3 regions of the Desulfocicer niacini genome follow, and region 3 is predicted to be linked to each of the others. Evidence: riboswitches for the same ligand, from Rfam matches in the RefSeq annotation. Region 3 holds a riboswitch; each other region holds the start of a gene.
The links. Region 3 has a riboswitch for cobalamin ahead of ACYQ2M_RS23595 (hypothetical protein). Riboswitches for the same ligand answer to the same signal wherever they lie in the genome.

Region 1 (7,491 bases), on a different contig from region 3:
AAGATTTTCTTACGGCGCTGTACACCTTCGTCACTCAGAGCAAGCACAATGGACGGGGCTTCAAGGCCGGCATACCCGATTGTCTCCGGAGATAAAATCAGTTCGCTCACGGACTGACCCCGGAGAACGGTGATGTTATAATCATTTTTCATGGAAGCATTGAGCCCTGCCACCATGCCGGCAAAACAGACAATATCTCCGGCGGTGACAATACGCATGCCAGCACTTCCCAGAATAACGATCTCTTCACGTTTGGGATTTTTAAGGGTCACCTGCTGTTCCACGGTCACCGCTTCGGGGTACACGGTTTTTTCAGCGGCAATGGCCCGGTAGCGTTCCCCATATTCAGGGCGCTGGTTTTTTTCCACCAAGCCTGTTTTGGTGGGTTTTTCTTCGATCATGGCATCAATGGCGGCAATGTTTAACTTGTTGCGCTTGGTGTAACGCCCGGTACACATGCCAAGGGTTTCCACCATGGCAAAACCTTTGTGCTGCATGGCGGATACAAAGTGATCCGACAGATTGGCATCATGACCGGAGTAACGGCTGACCCAGGTGGCACCTGCACTTTCGGCCACCTCACAGATATCAATGGGGATTTCCGCCTGATTCAGGAACTCCGAACCCACAACGGCATCACTGGGGGTGGTGGCGGAATACTGGCCACCGGTCATGCCGAAATTGAAATTATTTAAAATGATCAGGGTAATGTCCATGTTTTTTCTACAGGCGGACAAGACATGGGCACCACCGATGCCAAGGCCGCCGTCGCCCATGGTGACAATGACATTGAGTTCAGGGTCGGCAAGCTTCAATCCCTGGGCATAAGTCAATGCCCGTCCATGGAGACCGTGCAGTGCATGGACATTAAAAAAGGTGTCAAACAGGCCTGAGCATCCGATGTCCGTTACAATAACGGTTTTTTCGGCGGGGATACCCATTTTGATCAGGGCCTTGTCCAGCTCTTTGGTAATTCTTTCATGTGTACAGCCCGGACAGAACACCGGGGGACGGCTGTTATTTAATAGACTACTCATTTTCAATCACCTCCATTATCTTACCGGGTGCAATCAAGGTGCCGTCCATCTGACCGTAGAAATCAATGGTTTTACCTGCCAGAACCCGCCGGATTTCGTTGACGTACTGGCCCAGATTCATTTCAATGACCACAATGCGTTTGTACGCTGCTGCCTTTTCCTTGATGAGTTTTTCGGGAACGGGCCACACGGTTTTCAAGTTCAAGGTGGAAACGGGTTTTCCTTTTTCCGCCAGATGATCACAGGCATCTGTGACGGCCCGGGAACTTACTCCATAGCTGATCACCAGGGTGTCTGCCCCTTCTCTTTTCTTTTCTTCAAACAGGGAGATCCGCTCTTCAGCGGCCATAATTTTGTTCTGTAGTCGCTTCTGGGAGGCGCTGATCACTTCGGGATCAATGGTGATGTAGCCGTCGGGGCCATGGGTGGAAGATGTCTGGCGCACCAGGATCTTTCCGCCGATGGGCAAAAAATCCGGGGCTTTGTCGGCATCGGCTTCAAAGGGAATATAGTTTTCGCCGGTGAAGGGTTTTCGCTCCACCAGGGGGGGCAATGTAATGGCATCAAGGTCCAGGCTTTCCCGGGTCATGCCGATTTCTTTATTGGATGCAATGAACACCGGGCAACGGAACTCTTCGGCATAGTTGAAGGCATGCACCGTCAGTTCATAGCAGTCCTTTGCGTCCTTGGGCACCAGCACAATCACCGGCACACCGCCGGTGTTACCCCATCTTAAAAACTGAATATCGCTGTCAGCTCCCCGTGTGGCGGAACCGGTGGACGGCCCCAGTCTCTGCACATCCACAATGACCATGGGGATTTCACTGCCAACTGCAAAAGAAAGCTGTTCACTATAAAGGCTGATGCCAGGGCCGGATGTAGCCGTGAGCACTTTTTTCCCCGCCATGGCGGCCCCGATGCAATAGCCCATGGACGCAATTTCATCCTCACCCTGCACGCAAATCCCGCCTTTGGGGGGTAAAAGTTTCAGCATATTGGCAAAAACCGTGGTGGCCGGGGTAATCGGATACCCTGCAAAAAAGGAACAGCCGGCAGCCATGGCTCCCCTTGCAACCGCCTCATTTCCTTCCATGAATGATAAAGCCATTTTTTTTCTCCCGTTGTATTTAAGATACCTGACCGCAACACTTGCCGCTTTGGACCGGACACTCCGAGTTATTCAGGTAATCCATGTGCTGATAAGGCATAGTTGAGTCCATTACAAACCATTCACTCAATCAATATTTGATTAAATATTTGATTGAATAATCCACTCACTAACAGAGAGCTGCGCCAGAGTCAAGCAATTTAATCAAATAAAAAATCATATTAGAAATCAAATATCAATTTTCTATTGCATTTTCAAATTCTTTGATATAATCATCCACATGAAAATACAAAAATTAAATCAAAAATATAATCAAATTAAAATGACTGTTACATCAGGCGTTTTTCGAGAGAATTCCCTATGAGCCCTAAGAAAACACGTAAAAGAAAAGAAGACTTTACCCAGGAAGCCTACATGGGTATCCGCCGGATGTTTTTTAACAATGAAATCATCCCGGGCCAAAAAATATCCTACCGGGATCTTGCAGAACGCCTGGGTATGAGCCCTACTCCCATTATCCAGGCATTAAAGAGATTGGAATTCCAGGGACTGGTGCGCCATGAACCCAATTGTGGATATTACACGGAAAAAACAAGCATAGAAGAAATCACGGAAATTTATGATTTCAGAAAAATCATTGAGGTCTCCCTGCTTGAGAGCACCATTAACAAAATCAACACAACAAAATTAAAAAAACTCCAAAAAGCCCTGGACAACCATCTTTCCGCCGTACGGGATATTTATCTCAAGGACCGGCTGCTCCGGGACAGAGAATTTCACATGACCCTGGCGGAATTATCGGAATGCAATCTTCAAATCAACACATTAAGACATTTGTTTGACCTTCTTTATCTCAAATACCGGGGAAATATATTGTTTGTCACACCCATGGACACGGTGGATGACCAGCACATCAAAATATATGAGCACATCACATCAAAGGATACCGAGGGTGCCCAACGCATCCTGGGGCAACACATTTTAAATGTAAAAAAACATGCCCTCATCAGCATTAAACGAGTGGTTAACGGCAATTCTACTCCCATGATTTGATCTTAATCAGGCTTTCCATAGCCACAAATTCCGATGAACAAAACGAAGCGTGACAATGGTCCGCCCCTGACAGGCACCCAGTGCGGCTCCTTGTTTCAGGCTCCCCGCCTTTGGATGAATCACTTAAAAACAGCTTGACTTTTAGGACCTTTTACTATTTCATTGCACAGTTCAGGTGCTTGAGCTCAAGCATTAAAGGGAACCCTGTGAAATTCAGGGACGGGCCCGCCGCTGTAACGGAGACGAACGCTGCATAAATGTCACTGATTTTAAATTGGGAAGGCGCAGTTATTAGGTTGATCCGGAAGTCAGAAAACCTGCCTGAAACTTAATTATAATGTTCCCCGTGGACAAGGGACCATTACAGAGACGAGGGAAAAAAAGGGCATCCCCGGATCAATTTTTTAATTGTGGTCCGGTTTTTTTATTTTCCGGACCAATATATGTTATTCGTCAGGAGAATAAATCATGAAAAAAAGTATTCAGATTATCAGTATTGCGGCTTTATTTCTTATAATCAGTACAGCAGGGGTATTTGCCTCCGGGGGCATGGGCAATTCCGGCCCCGGGAAAAACGCCATTGTACTGGCAAGTTTCGGCACCACCGTTCCATCGGCTGTCAAATCCATTACTAATATTGCAGATGTCGTTAAAAAAGCCTATCCCGGAACCGAAGTACGCCTCACCTTTACCTCCAATATCATCCGTTCTGTATGGAAAAAACGCCAGGCCAATCCCAAAGAATGGCTTGATCAGGGAATTCCCAAAGAAGTTTTGTATGTTAAAAATTTCATTGCCACCGTGGGAGATCTGCTGGAAGACGGTTACACCAATATCATTGTCCAGCCCACCCACATGTTCTTCATGGAGCAGGCCCACGATCTTAAGCAATATGTAAACGCCCTTGCCTCCATCCACACCATGAAAGCCAAATGGAGCCCCATCAAGAATATTGTCATGGGTCGCCCGGCCCTGGGTATGCCCGGAGATAAATATCTCTACCACGACGATGTGGATGCGGCCATCAAAACCCTGGCCGATGATGTGGCCATGGCAAAGAAAGAAGGGGCTCTGCTTGTATACATGGGCCATGGAAACGAGCATTGGTCAACGGGAATTTATGCCGAAACCCAGAAAAAAATGCGTGAAGCCTATTCTGATGTGAAGACCTTCATCGGGGTTGTGGAAGGCGCACCGGGCATTGATGATTTACTGGCCGCCCTGAAGCATTCCAAAAACAAAAAAATTGTTTTAAAGCCTTTCATGATTGTTGCAGGTGACCATGCCACCAATGATATGGCAGGCCCGGAAGAAGATTCCTGGAAATCCATCCTCACGGCAGAAGGGTATACGGTAAAACCCGTTCTTTCCGGAATGGGTTCCAATAATGCCTTTGCAGGTATTTTTGTGGATCATATTGCTGATGCTGCCAAGGAACGGGGTATTGAGTTGAAGTAAGTCTTTCTGAAATAGCTCGTCAGTCAAAAGTTCTTCAGATTTGCCATTAAAAAATGTGCCTCATTAAAAACCAAAATATGTGTTGGGCCAGCGGGGGCAAGCTTGCATTATTGAACTTTTAACCCAAACATCACTAATGCAAGCCTGCCCCTCCCCAAGTAACGCATGCTGAGATCAAACCCCCAAATGGGGTTGCTCATAAGATGGACCTCTCTCTTTGAAGCCACTTTTTTGTTCCTCATCCATACCAAGGAAAACTCACGGATCTCCCGATTTCCGCGTAAAGAATGCCCTCACATGCCAAGTTCTTAGACTCCGCCGGGTCGATCCATAGCTCGCATAGCGCTACAGCTCGCGTTGCCTTCACAATCAGACCACGGGATCAGCACCCGAAATTTGGTGATTTCGGAGCTCAATAACCCGCCTGTGCTTCCCTCTGTCAACGCGTCAGCCAATGCATTACTGCAATTGCCGCATGACTTGAGGCTGGCATAAGTTGCTAAATCTTCACCATAAGACTTTTTCATTCTCTAGCATTTACCGACTTTAATCGGCGCTTTCAGTCTGTCCCCTATTTATGTGCCGGGGCTGTCATTGCCGAAAGGCCATCCCCTCATCCGAGGACATGCGGTCCAATCGCCGGTTCCGGGCCGGTTCCACATTCTCTCTAACAGGCCAAGTCCCCCATCGCATCTTGAAAAAAAGGCGGCGAAAATCATTTAAAATCATCAAAAGATTGGGAATCAAGACCAAGGTCAACACCGTGGCAAAGGCCACCCCCCCAGCCAGGGACAAGGCCATGGGGATAAGAAACTTTGCCTGGAGATTGGTCTCCATAATCAAGGGGGCAAGGCCGCCCACGGTACTCAAGGTGGTGAGTAAAATGGCCCGGAACCGGCGCTGTCCTCCGGACAACAAAGCCTCTTCAAAGGGCATACCCTCGGCAAGATTCTCATTTACCCGTTCGATCAGCACAATCGCATCATTGACCACCACCCCGGTGAGGGCCACCATGCCGAAAATACTCATCAAAGACAAATCATACCCTAACGCCAAATGCCCCAGGATGGCCCCGATAATACCAAAGGGCACGGTGATCATGATCACAAAGGGTTGGACATAGGAACGAAACATGGTGGCAATGATGATAAAAATCCCCACAATGGCCATGGGAAAGCCCACCATAAGGCTGGAAAAGGATTCGCGCATCTTTTTCTTTTCGCCCTGAAGCGAAATATAGAGCCCGGGATATTTTTTGTTAAGGGATTGAAAATAACCCGCGGAAAGTTCGGCCATGATCTCGTTGGCATTGGCGCGGTTGCTGTCCACATCGGCACTGACCGCCACCCGCCGCATGCCGTTGGTGCGGGTGATGGTGGCATACCCGGGACCGAAGGCCACGGTGGCCACAGACAAAAGGGGTACCTCCCGACCCTGGGGGGTTCTGATGCGGATATCTTTAAAATCCGATATACGGCTACGCTCTTTTTCGGTGTATCGCACCATGATTTTCACATCGTCCCTGCCCCGCTGAAGACGCACCGCCTCCTGGCCGAAATATCCGGCATACACCTGGCGGGCCAGATCTTCCACGGTGAGACCAAGGCCCCGGGCTTCGGGCTTTAATGCCAGGCGAAGCTCATTTTTCCCCGGCGAAAAATCAGACCGAATCTGGAACACTCCGTCAAAGTCCGCCAGTCGTTCCTGGATATCCGTGGCCGCCGAGCGGATGGCATCCATGTCATGCCCCTGTATCCATACCTCAATAGGCGCCCCCGGGGGGCCGGCTGCCATGCCGGCAAAGGTTAAAGACTTCACACCGGGAAGAATGCCTACCTCCTTCTCCCACATCACCATGATATCTTTGGAGTGAATTCCCCGCTGTTCCGAGGGCAGTAAGACAGCATGCATGCTTCCGTAGTTGGGACCAAAAGTTGGCATCTCCCCGGCAGTCACCCCCACAAGAACCAAGCTTTCTTTCAGCAAAGGCTCACCGGACAGGGTTTTTAACCGTCCATTGAGACGGAGCATAGCTGCTTCCACCTGTTCCATGGCGGCCTGGGTTATCTCCGGCGGCGTTCCATTGGGAAACTCCACGTTGGCGGTAACGATGAATCCGTCCAGATCGGAAAACACCTCAAATTTTAAAAGCCCCCCCTGCATGAAACCCAGGATTACCATGAAAAGGGCTATGGCAGAACAAAGAGACACATATCGCCAGCGAAGAGCCCGGGTCAAAAACGGCAGATACACCGTTGCCACAAACCATTGAAGCCCCCGTGCCACAGCCCCATGAAGGGCTTCAATCCAGACAAAAAGGAAGAAAGCCTTTGGTTTTTGAACACCTGGGTCCGGCAACTGGCTTAAATGGGCAGGCAGAAGAATCAGGCACTCCACCAGGGAAATGGCAAGACAGGCAATGACCACCACCGGCAGAACAAAAATGAACTTCCCCATGATGCCATTGATATATGCCAGGGGCAGAAAAGCCACCATGGTGGTGATCACCGCCGCCACCACGGGCATGCCCACCTCCCACACCCCTTCAACGGCAGCCATGAGAGGGGCTTGTCCATTATTGCGATGAACATAGATGGCCTCGCCCACCACAATGGCATCGTCCACCACAATACCCAGCACCATAATGAGTCCGAACAGGGAAATCATATTGATGGTGCCCCCCAGAAACCACAGAATAACCACCCCGCCGCCCAGGGAAATGGGAATCCCCATGCCGGCCCAAAAACTTAAACGAATATCCAGAAACAGCCACAGAAGAAAAAACACCAGGGCAAGCCCGATAATCCCATTTTTCATCAAGAGATCAATGCGGTC
Region 2 (7,491 bases), on a different contig from region 3:
CGGCATGTTTGTTATATTTGTTTAATGAAATTTGGCCTGCTTGTTGTACCAGCCGAGCATGCTCAGCATAATAACGGTAAGCCCGTTTTCGAATTACCTTTACATTCAGAGCGAAACCATGATCACAAAGCACCTGACGGACTTCATCAAAAGAGCTCAGCAGCGTGGACCAAGGACTCACCATAGAAGCCAAAGCCGGTGTGCATCGATCATGAATTTCAAGAAGCCTTAAACCGGCATATACGACTTTATATTTTTTCCTATTGCGGCGATCACAGGTCTGTCGATAGTAAAGGACTATAACCTGTATAACTCAATTTTCGGTGATCCAAAAAAGAACTCATTTTGAATTTAAGGCTTTGATATATCAATAAATATTCACGGTTTTCTCTTTGTTTGGTATGTTTTGTTTACCGCTAAACAAACAAAAAACAAAGGAAATTCGTTAAAATGAATACTACTCTGATCAGTGAACAAAATCAAACCTCAAATTTCGATAAAATGGGTATTATTTATGAGCATTTGTCAAGATTAACAGTTGGCACACTTTTGAATAGATCAGGAATAACCAAAACAAAGGGAGCCACCCCGTTAGCTATTTTCTCGGCATTGTTCAAACTGTCTTTTTCAAGAGCAAATTTATTTCAAGGTATTGTGAAAAACAAAGAAATCCAGGTTGATAAAGGGGCAGTGTACAATTTTTTAAATTCATCCACTTATAATCTGGAGGCGTTTTACACTTCTTCTTTTCCGTAAAATTTATTTTGCGATCAAAAAACTTCTCAACGACTCCACTGAGGAAGTTCTCATTTTTGATGATTCTACCCATAGCAGGAACCGTTTAAAAAAGTAGAACTTCTATCCCGAGTATCTGACCATACGCATAAAAAATATATAATAGGATTTAGGATACTTACCTTGGGTTGGTCTGATGGAAACAGTTTTCTTGGAATTGATTTTATCCTTTTATCCTCAGCCGACAAAAAAACAAATTTGTGATTACCAACGACGTCGGGAGGCCATCACCAAAAGCACGGCACATCTTATCCCTATGGTCAAAAGAGCTCTTGATATAGGGGTTCGGACCAAATATGTATTAATGGATAGCTGGTTCTCAATGCCATTTGCCATAGCGGATCTTCGTGAACATATCCATGTTATCTGCATGCTGAAAGATCAACCTAAATGGCTTTATGAGTTTAAGAGTAAAAAACTAAGGTTATCTGACCCCTATAAAAAATTGAAGAAGAAACGGGGGCGAGCAAAAATAAAGGCTGAAGTTGTTGTAAGTCTTTCCAATGGAAAATAGGCAAAAATAATTTTTGTCCCATGTGATACAAAACATACTTGAGTTGGTCATGAATAAAGCCCTTGCATATTTTGGCTTGAAGAATAATAGGTGAAAGGAATTATTGGAGGCGTAAAATCACTCCTCCGAAAGTTGAGTGATGAATTCACCATGACCGATGCACTCGAGGCCTGCAGCAGCGAATTGCGATCCGGTGTAAACATTTGTGTACGCCCGGCATGGGCGTGAACTTATGGGGTGCAAGTCCCCTATGTGTGAATCCTGTTAACCAAGTTACAGTTAGCACAAGTATTATCCGAAAACAAGGGCGGAGCCGTGAGGAGCCGTCTAAAGGAAGTTGGCGCGCAAAACCATGAGTCGATGAACAGAAGTCGTGTACAGGCGTATGATGGAAAAATCATTTTTATTTTAACGTTATAGCGCTATGGTTTTTAATGTCAAAGTTTATGAAAGGAACTCATGCTCCGGAAAAATATTGCCTGCAAATCATCTAAAATGTGACCAGCTGTTAATGAAAAGAAAATAATAGACAAATTGTGGGTTCTTTCCTATTGACTTTTAAGGTTTTACAAACTAATTAAATGCATTGATCAGGTGCAAGAATTTGCATAAAAGGGAATCCGGTTAAACTCCGGAACGAGCCCGTCGCTGTAATTGGGGACGAACACTGCATAATGTCACTGTCCATGTTTTGGTCGGGAAGGCGCAGTCAGTAGATTGATCCAAGAGTCAGAAGACCTACCTGGACAACCATAGGGATGCTGTGTACGGCAATGCTGGCTCCTGTTTGATTCTGAGGATAGAAAAAGGGACAGCCTTGAATCGTTTTTTTAAACGATTCAGGGCTTTTTTTGTTTTGGTATCATATGATCAGTAACGACAGAGACAATGTGGCGCATCAGTGATGTAAAGCCCATAGTAAAATCATTATTGTCTCTGCAAAGCTGGGGGAGAAGGCCAAAGACTGATGTTGTATTAAAATAACTAAAAGTTCATCAGCATGGGAAGCGTGTCTGTTGAAATTTATGCTTGGAAGGCGAGCGTAGCGAGTCCTTCCAAGAAATAATTGTCTTGATTACCGGATAGTCCGGTTCAAGAGTGTGTAAAATTATCAAAGGAAATTGAGGAAAAGATGGAACAATTTAGGAACATTAGGTTTGTTTTTGTAATGATGTTGTTTGGAGCAATTTTTTGCTCCGGTGCCATGGCCCAGGATGACGAGGATGTCACCGTTTTAAATACGGTTATTGTGTCTGCTTCGGGAACAAAGAGTGAACTTTTGGACACCAATGCATCCATACATGTGCTTACCTTAAAGGATATTCAAAACAGTGGTCAGAGCAGTACTGCGGAATTGATTTCTTCAATCCCCGGTGTAGTCAGTCAGAAATCAAGTTCCCAAACCTATTTCAGTATCCGTGGTACCAGAACTGGTATGTCTGGAGGACCCCAGATTTATGTGGACGGTCGTCCCATTAATGTCGGCGTATACGGTTATAGTAAAATAGATAGTATACCCATAGACAATATTGAAAAGATTGAGGTTATTAAGTCTCCTCCCACATCCAAGTACGGTGCAAACGCAGCGCGGGGCGTCATCCTGATTACAACTAAAAGTGGTGCCGGTGCGAAAGAAAAGTTTGAGGGAAGTGTCAGTGCAGAATACGGCTCATGGAATACCAAAAAATTGACCGGCACTATATCCGGAGTGTCTGATCAAATAGATTACAGTATTTCGGCATATGCAAATGAATCCGATGGCTACCGTGACAGTGATGAAGAAACCAAAAACGGTGAGGCTCAGATTGGACGACAGTTTGATGCTGGGCGTCTTGATCTTATTGTCGGAATCAACCAGAGTTTTAACAAATACCCCATTGGGTTGGCCCAATGGCAGGTCGATCAGGATAGAACTGAGTCTGCTGCATACACAAAAGAAGACGGTTCTGGATATCTGATGTTGCCCAACGAGTCGGACGAGGAACTTATTAATGCACTGATTAAATATGAGTATGATAAAAATAATTGGCTTATTAATTCATCCGTGGGTTTCAGCCGGGACCAGCAGGATTTCTTTTCTAAAAAGTATTTGAATTATGCTTCCAAACTTGATGATAACTACCGTGATCATCGTATTGAAAAGACATATGATGTCATGGGCAGTGTGGGGCGTACGTTTGATTCGGGCCTTATTTCCAATACCCTCACCTTTGGTCTGGATTACAAATACAGTGATTTCACACAGGAAAGAAGCTATCCCTGGGATACCGCAGGAAACAATGCCTCAACTGAGAGTAAAGCCGATATTGATGCTGAAAAAGAATTATTCGGTATCAATTTTAATCATGAGTTTTCCTATGATCGCTTTAGACTTCAGTCCGGCCTGCGGCATAACAGTATGACCTATGATCTTTCAAACCAGTTGCCGGACTCAGTTAAAATTGAAAATGACAGCGACATCGACTGGAATATATCGCCTTCGTATAGAATTCTTGACAAGGCCAATCTGTTTGTCTCCTGGAATCATTCTCATTTTTATCTGCCTTTGGGATATTACAAGGCCGATATGGAAAATGATCATCCTTACACACTGCCCCAGAATCTGGAACCCGAATTGTATGACACGATTGAAACCGGTTTTAAACATCAATTCAGCAAGGGCTTTAACTACAGTCTTATTTATTACCATACAAAGGTGGATGACAAAGTGGTTTCATATTATGACGGTACCACTTTTGAAGGCTACCGAAATGCCGGTTCAAGTATTCATCAGGGTATTGAGGCCGAAGTTGACGGAAGACCTCTTGACTGGCTGGGTTACCGGATCAGTTTCACCACCATTGACGCAGAGTGGGAAAAAGGAGGAGCCAAAGCTTATGCAACACCTGATGCCAAGTCTCTTACCTTGGCAGATCTTTCCGGTAAAAAAGTTAATTATGTGCCGGAATATGAATACAGCGTCGGAGTGGATTTTTTCCCACTTCGAAATACTTCGTACGGCTCACTGACATTATCCATAGACCTTCGCGGGTTTGGCGAGCAATATGAAGATTATAATAATAACTTGAAAATGCCTGCCGCCGATTTTGTTGATACCAAGATAACCTGGGTTTTTAAAGGTGTTGAATGCTATGTCTCCTGCAGCAACCTGTTTGATAAAGAATGGGAGAGGCTGGTTAATGCACAGGGAAAGGCCCATGACAGGATTTCCACCGGATCTGGATATTATCCCCAGGATGGACGTTATGTTGGTTTTGGCGTTGCTTACCGGTTTTAAGAGGTTTGAAATATGCCTGACCACATAAAAACAGCCATCCTGTTCTGTGTGATTTCGGCAGTTCTTTTGGGTGGGTTCCCGGCAGTTTTTGCTGGCGATTGAAGATGCTTCAATTGGGAGATGACATTGCCCGTTCTTTGGGACTGAATGTTGAAAAACATCGACTTGTCTTTATCTCCCTTGCAGCCCTTTTGGCGGCCAGCGCCGTCAGTGTGGCAGGATTACTGGGTTTTGTGGAGCTGCCGGTGGGCATTATCATGGCCGTGCTGGCTGCGCCTTTTTTTCTTTATTTGCTGCGATCCAATTTCAATAAAGGGTAGAAGGCAAGCCAGACATTCCCTTTCAAGCTTAGTTGTGAGCAGAACAGGATCAGAATAAGGTCTGTCCGTGGCAGTTATATGAAAAAGGTAGCCTTCAAGGTTGCCTCAGCAGAGCCCCCCCGATGGGCAATAGGAACCGGCCAATCGAGCCGTCTATGGTTTCGGGCCGGGCCCATTGCCCGTCGGGGGGGCGGCATGATGCCATTTGGCTCCGCGTCTACGACCCATTATTCGCTGTATCTGCAGGCCGACATGATCGTTTATATGAAAAGGTAGCCTTCAAGTCTACCTCAACAGAGCCCCTCCCCCGACGGGCAATAGGAACCGGACAATTGAGCTGTCTACAGTTCCGGGCCGGGCCCATTGCCCGTCGGAGGGGCGGCATAATGCCATTTGGCTCCGCGTCTACGACCCTATCTTCGTTGTGTCCGCCAGGACATGTGGGTTTATAAGAAAGAGTAGGTAAGTCTAACACTCTTTCATGCTTCGTTGTGGGCAAAACGAGATCAGAATAAGGTCTGCCCATGGCAGTTATATAAAATAAGGGGTGTGTCCATGATCAAGATACAAGATCTCAGTCTCGGTTATAAAACAAAAACGGATGTTATCAATTCTGTTGATCTTAATATTGGTGCCGGTGAATTAGCCGTGATCATTGGTCCCAATGGCTCGGGAAAATCAACACTGTTAAAATCCATTGCCGGAAATTTAAAACCCCGGAAAGGGCGAATTCTTCTCAAGGAGAAATCCCTGGCATCATATTCGGCAAAATCTTTGGCACAAAAAGTAGCGTTTTTACCCCAGTTTCCCACAGTGCCCGATGATTACACGGTTCGGGAGCTGATCAGTTACGGTCGGTTTCCCCATTTAAAATGGACCGGAAAAATGCGTTCAGCAGACTGGGAGATCATTGACTGGGCAATGGAATTGACGCATTTGACGGATTATGCACACCGACCGATGATTGCCCTTTCCGGGGGAGAACGACAGCGGGCCTGGGTGGCTTTGGCCTTGGCCCAGAAACCCCAGGTATTGATTCTGGATGAACCCACCACCTATCTGGACATCAGCTTTCAGTTTGAGGTGCTGGAATTGATTAAATCATTAAATAAACGGCTAAACATCACCACACTGATTGTTCTCCACGACCTGAACCAGGCGGCACGTTTTGCCGATCGAATCGTTGTGCTTGAAGCGGGCCGTATTGTTCAGGAAGGTAAGCCGGATCAGATTATCCGCAATGGAGAGCTTGAACGTATTTTCCAGATCACCGTCGGCATCCGGAAAGACACCTATAATAATTGTCCATACCTGATTCCCCTGAAAAGCAGAAGAGCATTGTTCAATGCCCGGATGGGGGATTCAATCCGTGCATAAAGCACTACGGTGTTGTCAAAAAATATTTCAGCCTGCCTGTCTTTTTATCCGTTTTTGTTATGGAGGTCCTTTATATGTTTCAGTTTACCCTTATCTCTGTATCCGGCGCAGGCCTTAAATTCGTTGATGAGGCCGTCCATCGTCTTAAAAAAGATGCTGGTGCAGGGCTTGTTTTGGAACAGGCACTGAAGGTGTCTTTTTTTTACATTGGAGAGGCCGGCAGTCAGAGGGAAAAAATGACTGCCATGGCCGAGGCGGTGGCAGTTTCTGACTTTCTTTTTTTAGACCTTATGGGTGCCTCTTCCGGGGTGGTGGAATTATTGGAAAAAGAAACCGAAAAATACACCGGGAATCTGGCGGTCATGGGGGCCGGGACTCAGGTTTTAAGGGAACGAGTCCGTCTGGGAGCCTTTTCTTTTGCTAAGATGGCCGGATCCATGGGCAGAAACAAGCAGCCCATGGGAATGAAAAATATGGACCTGAATCGTCTGGAAGCCATGTCCGGCATTGGCGGCAAACTCAGCCGGTTTTCAAGGGGGCTCCACCACTGGTTGATGCTCCAGCGGGCCTGGACCCATGCCGGGACCGAAAATATTTACAATATGGTTTTGCTGATCCTGAGGGAATACGGCGGGTTTAGCACTTTGTCGAAACCTGGAAAGATCACGGATTACGCAGACCATGTGCTGGTTCATCCGGGTACGGGAAAGGGCTATAAAAGCCTTGCCGCCTTTAAAAAGGATCATCCCTTTGATAAATCAAAGCCCTCCCTGGGGCTGCTTTTTTCTTCGGCTAATTATCCCTATTACCATTTTGATATCATGGCGGATATCATGGAGCGCATGTCACAGGATTTTAACTGTATCCCCCTGGGGGTTCATACGGGAGATAAGAAGTTTAAACGCATTGAGGAACACCTGGCCCAGGGCATGACCCTGGACCTGGTTTGGGATTTCCTGCCCTTTAGATTCGGTGCCGGTCCCATGGGGGGCAATGAGGAAATGGGGCCCAGAACCTTTAAACGTTTTGATGTACCTGTACTGCATCCCTTTTTTATGAATCGTCGAAGGATTACGGATTGGGAGAATGATTTGCCTGGCCTAGGTCCGGCTGAAACCATTATCTGCACCATGTTGCCGGAGATGGACGGTGTCACCGATACCATTCCTCTGGGAGGGCTTGCTCCGGCCCCAAGCCTCGGCATGCCG
Region 3 (7,491 bases):
AAATTCTTCCCTGTCCCTTTTTTGCATGAGTTCATTGTTCAGCAGGACCAGGGAATCTGTCCACTGCTTTACCGGCACATAGGCATAAGTATTGAGTACCATCATGGCTTGTCGCCCCCAGATCACCGGTTTTCTCGATTGTCTCAGAGAAAGCAGCCTTCGTATTTCAGATTGAGCCCTTGCACTGTTTTTAATGGCATGGCCAAGGTTTTTAGAGGTTATTTTTTTCCTTCCCTGCCCGTTATTCACATAATCTTCTATCTGCCCTTTCAGGGCATACATCTGTTCGTTCCAGATACGACGGGAAAAAGTGGCATCCTTGATATGGGGCAATTCCAGCATCCAGACTTCCTTGAAAGCTGATAGCTCTTCCCCGAATTTTCGTTTGGCATCACAGGTGGTGGGGACGATCACGGCCTCACACTGATCAAACACCTTAAGTCCTTTTTGGGCGGAAAACCCCAGGGAGGATTTCACCAGGGGACACCCGTCCCTGGGCACCCAGTCCTCACCCAACTGAGACGCTTCAAAACATCCTGCACAGAGACGAATGGGGATTGCCCCTGCCGCATAAATCAACTCTTCGGGGACCACCATGCAATAGACACCGATTTTCATTCTTTGCTCCGCATCCCCCCCTAAAAAAGCTCCGGAATCATTTTGAACGAAAACCGCTGCCATGACATCATGAAAATATTCAAAGGCCGGTAGATCCCGGCATTCTTCTTCCAATGCGTTCAGCTCAAACGCCGCTTTGCGGGCAATGGCCTTAAGAAACCGCTTTTTTTTCTTCTCATTCGGGTCACTTGTCTGTAACATCATGAACTCCACGCTTCTTAAAAAAATTCTCGGATTTTGATCGATAAATGGTCTTGCCCAGATAAACCGCCCTCAAGGCATCCTCTTCAGGACACTCTTCAACACATTTCAGGCACAGGTTACATTCGCTGAAGGTCACGTCCTCCCTGCCCCGTGATTTGTAAACCGCCTCGATCTCCATGGGACACGCATTATAACAAATCTCGCATCTTGTGCATTTCTCGTCATTCTTTTTCAGCTTGAAAAAACTGATTTTCCGATACCAGGATAAAATAAGCCCCAGGGGACAGAAAGAACACCAGAAGCGGCGTTTGACAAACGCCCCCAATATGGTGATGATGGAGAAAGAAAGTCCCAGCAGTGACATCACCAGATTTGTGGTGGTCCTGAAATTTACGGCCACCCGATCAGGGTTTCCCACCAACAACGGAAGGATATATTTTCCAGGACACATCTGGCAGTATGGAATATTCAGGTTCAATGCCACAAAGGGACAAAAAAACGGAAATGCAACCCACAGAGGCAGCACAAAGGCCACAGCAAGAAATACCCACTTGATCCAGGCAAGTCCCCTTTTCAACCTGGCCGTAAAGCGGATATATCCCACGCCGATCTTTCTTCTTAAAAGATCAAGCAGATCCTGGAAAAACCCGAGTGGGCATATCCATCCGCACCATCCCCGTCCCAAAAGGATAACAAGAACTGAAAAATAAAGCGTTCGTTTCAAAAAAATAATCATGCTTTCCAGAGTAAACGTTCCAAGGGTTTGCTGAAGGGTCAGCAGATAACAGGTTCCCGCCCTGGCCCGGACATAACAACATGAAAAAGTGGGAAGAAAATAACCAAAGTAGAGCCCGATATAGGCCCCGAAAAGTAAAATAAAATAGGCGGAAATCAATACACTCCACCGGAGCTTCGAAATTGTCATGATAAGGTCTTTAATGTTTTTTGATTTTTTGATTTTCAAACATGATTATTTTTCGCGTATTCTGCCAATATCTTCTTCCCGCAAAACCCGCCACCATGATCAGACAAATGCCCCCTCCAATAATGGACCAATAGGCGAAGCCCATTGCCTTGGATCGCCATTCCGGCCTGTTCTTGTACACCACCACGGGAAAGGTTGTTATGTAAAATTCATTTTTTGTCCGATCATGGTGAGTGGCAATGTAGAGATAATTCTGCCACTCACCGGAAACCAGGCGATCATCAGGGGGCATTACCTCGAATTGTCCCCTGTCGTCCGTCACAAAGGATTTTTTCCATTGACTTCCAAGAGCAATCACGCTCACTTCAGCTCCTGGAAGGGGTCTTTTGTTGTATTTAAGCATCATTTCATAGGAGCGATGGGAGACCTGTCGTCCTCCGCCAAATCTTGATTTCGCCGTATTGATCACCGGGCCGATTTCAAGGGGCATATGCTGAACATCATCTAAAAAAACCACCGAGGCACTGCCGAGCCTGCCGCCGTTTTTATGATGGGAAATAAGATGTTTGGCGCAAAGATGAATTGATTCTGAAGAACCATCCCCGTCCACATCCCTGTTTGCAAGGGTCATATGAATTCCCAGTAGATACCGGCCGATGAGGTCGTTGTCAGCAGGAAGTTTTATTATCCCGGGTTCATCAGACTCCCATGGCAGTGTTTGAATCTTGCCGTCGGGATCACGCACCACCGCAAAGGATGAACCCGGTATCATACTATCAGAAAAAGAAGAGGGATCAATCGAAACGATCTCATCCAGAAAAGAGAGCGTCAGATACTTTTTCTCTGAGTTTGCCCGTCTGTTTTGACTTCTTAATTTTCTTATCATTTTCCAATTCATCTGTTCCAAATCTGATGGATATATGTATCTATTCTGATCGACAAGTTCCCAAAAACAGACGGGGAAGCCTTCCATGGCATACGCGCTGGGAAATGCCAGGCTCAGCAGGATCAGACAGTAAAAAATAGGCACAAAATGTTTCATGGCATTAATCCATTATGATGTTATCGATGCCCTTGACAGGGGACGGAATGTCGCATTAACAGCGATTGCGAGCCTCTGGTTCGAGGCTCACAATCACGAGCTGTTACTGCAAGATATCATCGCACCTCAAAGGTCAGGGATGTGGTATAGGAATATTCGTCCGCCTTATCCGGTTCCGGATAGGGTGCCTTGTGGTTTGCCTTAATCACCCAGATACCTGAACTCAAGATCTTTATTTCCCCGATTCCGTCCTGTTTTGTCCTTGTGGTATAAGCCCAGGCATTGTCATAGGAAAACCCTGCATAGGAGGCGTTGATATTTTCAGTAAGAGGCTTTCCCTGGTACAGTAGTTTGAATCTGAAATAATCACCTGTTTTCAAATGGGACGGGTTGACCATGGGAACGATCTCAAGGGGAATTCCCACTGGCTGCATAAAGGATTTGCTTTCCGTGGGAGCTCCCACGTTAATAATGGCCTTTCCATACATCCCCAGATATCGTGAATAAATCACATCTTTAAGTCCCTTCCTGGGTTTATGAACATATCCATGGGTTGTTTTAGTGGAAAATCCCTCCTTTCGATGTACCATGGCGATATAGGTGTCCTGGGAGAGTTTGTCCGCCGATGCATATTGAAATTCGTTCAATGCATTCACCTTTATTTCCTTGCCGTCTGGCCCTATCATGTATATCTTGCCGAGCATCTCTTTGCCATAAAGGATGTCCATTACAGGGCTATAAAAGGCATGGCCCCACCCGATGGAAAAATTAACCCCATGGTTCTCAACCGGCGTATAATCATTTGCATTGAGCCACATGTAATGTGCCTGAACATCAAAGGCAAACAAACTAAGAAAGATAAATATTCCGGCAATCGTCATACGTTTAAACCTGTGCATAAAAACCTCCTTTAAAAAGAATTAAAACAACATACGTCTACCAATTGAGATTTAGTTGAAGAAAATAACTGCGCTCCCTTCCGATGGAGTAATCATAGTGCTCTTCATCAAACAGATTCTCCACGCTGAAAGCGATCTGGGGACTACCAAAGTACTTGGTCTGATATATCTGTCCGATGTATTGGCCCGTCAGACTGGGTGCCCGGTTGGTCTTCCGGACGGCATGAATATCCTGGCCCACAATGGCGGCAAAAGTTGCAGAACGAAGCGGCACGGCTTTTGCCGCCATTGTGCATTTGCATTGTTAGGCCTTGGGCTTTAATTTGCGCCTTATTTGATTTTTACCTTTGTCATCACTTTGATCCCATTGATCAAAGAGACCAAACCAATATAAACGTTCATTTACAGTTAAGCCACCGAGGGCATGAATTGCATCAGACTTAAAGGTTTGCCAGTTTGCATAAAACTTGTTTTGTTCTTCCTCTGACTTAAACCAAACATTGCCGTGCCATTTACTAACCATTAGATCGAGTTGATTGATCGAACCTTCAGATCGTTTCCAATCTTCAACCCATTTTCCCAAATTATTTCTGAGTTCAAAGTCTTCATCAGGAATAGAATTAACTAAATCATCTATGTTCATAGAAGAGTCCTAACTTATAATATTGGGCAACAGCTGCCAGCTATCCGGCCAGGCCGAACATGGCAGACCCTTGGCGAATACTTTATCAGCCTTCCAAAACAAAAAAAGCCCTGAATCGTTTAAAAAAAAACGATCCAAGGCTGTCCCTTTTTCTATCCTCAAGATCAAACAGGTGCCGGTATTGCCGTACGCAGCATCCCTATGGTTGTCCAGGTAGGTCTTCTGACTCTTGGATCACTCTACTGACTGCGCCTTCCCGTCCATAACTAACATGGACAGTGACATTATGCAGTGTTCGTCCCCAATCACAGCGGTGGGCCCGTTCCGGATTTAAACCGGATTCCCTGTTATGCAGTTTCCTGCACCTGATCAATGCATTTAATAGTTTGTAAAAACTTAAAAGTCAATAGGAAAGAACAAAGGGGTTGTGTGCCTATTTCAAAAACATTTTCATGGTAAATATTTTAAAAAGGTTATGTTCAGCTAAGACCAGGTCCGTTGAAATATCGGCCCGGCGGGCGGGTGGCATTGAATAACACGGTTAAGGGCGCCCAGTTAAGGCCCATCCGGGCCTTGGACTCCGTTGCGAGAATATGCATAGGCGGCATGGGCCCCGTTCCATTCGCCAGTTAAAGGCGTCAACAAAAATAGAACTGGCTATCAAGCCGATACGAACCCCAAAATGGATTAGTACATATACCGCAGGCCTACCGTAATTGTTCTACCGGAAGTCGCTTCACTGCAATAAAATTCTGAGTCCAACAGGTTGTCAGCTGTAAGCTGCAAGGTGGTATTTTTCATTATATCAAAATTTAACGCTGCATTAACAACAAAAAAATCATCTTCTGCGCCGTATTCGCCAGTGACAGAATCGGGCTCCTGCCGTTCGCTGACATACTGACTGTCCAGGAGAATGTTCCAGCGGTCTTTTTTAAAAGAAAGCCCGGCATGAAATAAATGTTTTGGAATATTGTAATCTCTGCTTTCAGAATTTTTTAAATTCGTATTTTCTATTTGATCCTGCAATATCTTGCCGTCTTGCCATGCATAATTGATATATCCCCCAAAGGCGTCAGTGAACTGATGATTTATCTCAAACTCTACACCACGGCGTTTTTCTTCACCAAAATTTTCATATTTTTTATATAATTTAGTGGTGGTTCCCGGAGAATAATGTGTGGTATAAACGATCTTATCTTCTGTTTTAACGAAATACAGTGCCAATCCTAAGTTCGTTTGGGAGAACAGCTTCCACTTCATCCCGATCTCGAAAGTATCTGAAGTCTCTGGTTCTAAATCCGGGTTTGCCGTAACACTGCCCATGCCACCGCCGCCGTCACGGTAAATTTTATACAGAGCAGGTGGATTAAAGGAGTGACCATAGGAAGCGTAATAATTCATTTTTTCATTGGGCATGAATTCCAAGGCTATTTTCGGGCTGAGTTCACTATAATCGCCTTCCCCATGGTCAACACTTCTTTTATAGCTTCCGTCAGCCTCTATATAATCGGAATAACCGTCATATTTTTTGTAATAATCATAGCGCAGGCCCAGATACACGGTCCAGGGTTCACAGAAATTATACTCATCTTGAACGAACAACGCATAATTTTTCGCTTTGCCGCCATGTTTTTCGTACAGCCCGTAGTCTGCATTTACAGAATCATGATCTTTCCAGCTATCAAGATATTTTCTTTCCTGATCAAAAGATTCCAGTTTAATATTTAATCCGGTGATAATAGTATGTTGGTTGAAATTTTCCCATGTTTTATGGAGATCGGCATTATAGGTTTCGCTCGGATAAAAAGAGTCTGTCCCCGCGCCGTCCCAATCGACATCCGTTGCGCTGGCAGGGCTGCTGTAACCATCTCTTTTCGTATCAGTAAACCCTAAGTTTAAAACAATTTCATTATTGTCATCTTTGTAATTAAACATGTGAACGTTGGTTTCACGCAGGCCTTCATACCCTAAAAAATATCTGGGGCTGAGGGTAATATAATCGCCATTTTGCGTGATAACACTGCCACTGAAAACCTGATTGCCGTTATCATCATAAACATAAGAGAATGGATTATTATAAGAGTATGTATTCTCGCTGCGCATAAACGTATATTTTATGGATTTGAGATCACTAAGATCATACTGTAAATTAAAGGAATAGTTTTCGTTTTCCCAATCTTTTTCACCGCGACCACCATAGACATATGAGCCGTCACTCAACTGGGGCAGATCCGCACTGTATGTTCCCGTACCAGAATCTTTGCCACTGGTGGCTCTGAAATACCCCCTATACCCATCCGAAGATCGGTTTTCATATCCTCCGCCGACAGACAATTTATCAATTATCCTGAAATCGGCATACAAGGCTTTTTTCCAGGTATTATTACTACCGTAGGAAACAACACCATTGGCAGTGAATGTTTTTTTGTTTTCCTTGGTAATGATATTGACCACCGCACCGACAGCTCTACCGCCGTATAATGAAGACGCCGCACCACGCAACAGTTCAATTTTTTCAATGGATTCCACTGGTACCAATTCCCAATTCATTGAGTTGTTGTAACCGGAATTGACCGGCTGCCCATCAATGAGAACCAGAATATCTGTACTGCTGAATCCGCGAATCATCAACCCGCCCTGGGCACTTTGATCCATGTAAACGCCAGGTATCATCTGCAAAGCCTGAGTAACCGAATTAACGTTTTTTGCAGCTATGTCTTCGGCTTTAACCATACTTATGCTCGCCGGAATATCCTGTATATATTTCTCAGTTTTGGTTGCAGTAACAACCATTTCGCCTAAACTAGTTGTTTGCTGAATTTCTTGCGCCTGTACTGCTGCACTACACAAGACAACACCACCGCAAATAATCCCGATAATGGAAACAACACCTTTTTGTAGAATACTTTTCACATCAAAACTCCTTTTTAAGAACGTAGATATCCATCAAAGCTGATGCCATGAATTAAACATTGTCATAGCCTGTGGAACAGGTAGAACAAGGCCTGTTTTTTCAGGCATTGGCTTCACTCTAACACGGACAACAATTTACGATTTGAAGTGAATTTGTGAGGATCGTCCTGAATATGGCTTATGTGCAGCAATGCGAAAAACCATTAAATTTCAGACAACAAAATTAGACACAAAAAAACACCCCAAA

Region 1: another riboswitch for cobalamin. It lies ahead of ACYQ2M_RS20135 (sirohydrochlorin cobaltochelatase); the one in region 3 lies ahead of ACYQ2M_RS23595 (hypothetical protein).
Region 2: another riboswitch for cobalamin. It lies ahead of ACYQ2M_RS16790 (TonB-dependent receptor); the one in region 3 lies ahead of ACYQ2M_RS23595 (hypothetical protein).

What each region holds. Positions count from the first base shown of each region.
Region 1 is NZ_BAAHYK010000046.1:15,703-23,193, reverse strand. It holds gene ACYQ2M_RS20150 (thiamine pyrophosphate-dependent enzyme) at 1-1,037, opposite strand, end outside; gene ACYQ2M_RS20145 (transketolase C-terminal domain-containing protein) at 1,030-2,145, opposite strand; gene ACYQ2M_RS20140 (GntR family transcriptional regulator) at 2,506-3,198, shown strand; cobalamin riboswitch at 3,355-3,537, shown strand; gene ACYQ2M_RS20135 (sirohydrochlorin cobaltochelatase) at 3,667-4,656, shown strand; gene ACYQ2M_RS20130 (efflux RND transporter permease subunit) at 5,248-7,491, opposite strand, start outside.
Region 2 is NZ_BAAHYK010000032.1:21,858-29,348, reverse strand. It holds partial or broken gene ACYQ2M_RS16795 (IS4 family transposase) at 451-1,306, shown strand; cobalamin riboswitch at 1,885-2,069, shown strand; gene ACYQ2M_RS16790 (TonB-dependent receptor) at 2,442-4,586, shown strand; gene ACYQ2M_RS16785 (iron chelate uptake ABC transporter family permease subunit) at 4,685-4,906, shown strand; gene ACYQ2M_RS16780 (ABC transporter ATP-binding protein) at 5,462-6,283, shown strand; gene ACYQ2M_RS16775 (cobaltochelatase subunit CobN) at 6,358-7,491, shown strand, end outside.
Region 3 is NZ_BAAHYK010000077.1:3,114-10,604, forward strand. It holds gene ACYQ2M_RS23570 (2-hydroxyacyl-CoA dehydratase) at 1-822, opposite strand, end outside; gene ACYQ2M_RS23575 (4Fe-4S binding protein) at 803-1,747, opposite strand; gene ACYQ2M_RS23580 (hypothetical protein) at 1,758-2,633, opposite strand; gene ACYQ2M_RS23585 (DUF4198 domain-containing protein) at 2,906-3,688, opposite strand; gene ACYQ2M_RS23590 (hypothetical protein) at 3,726-3,977, opposite strand; gene ACYQ2M_RS23595 (hypothetical protein) at 3,993-4,331, opposite strand; cobalamin riboswitch at 4,527-4,715, opposite strand; gene ACYQ2M_RS23600 (TonB-dependent receptor) at 5,019-7,244, opposite strand.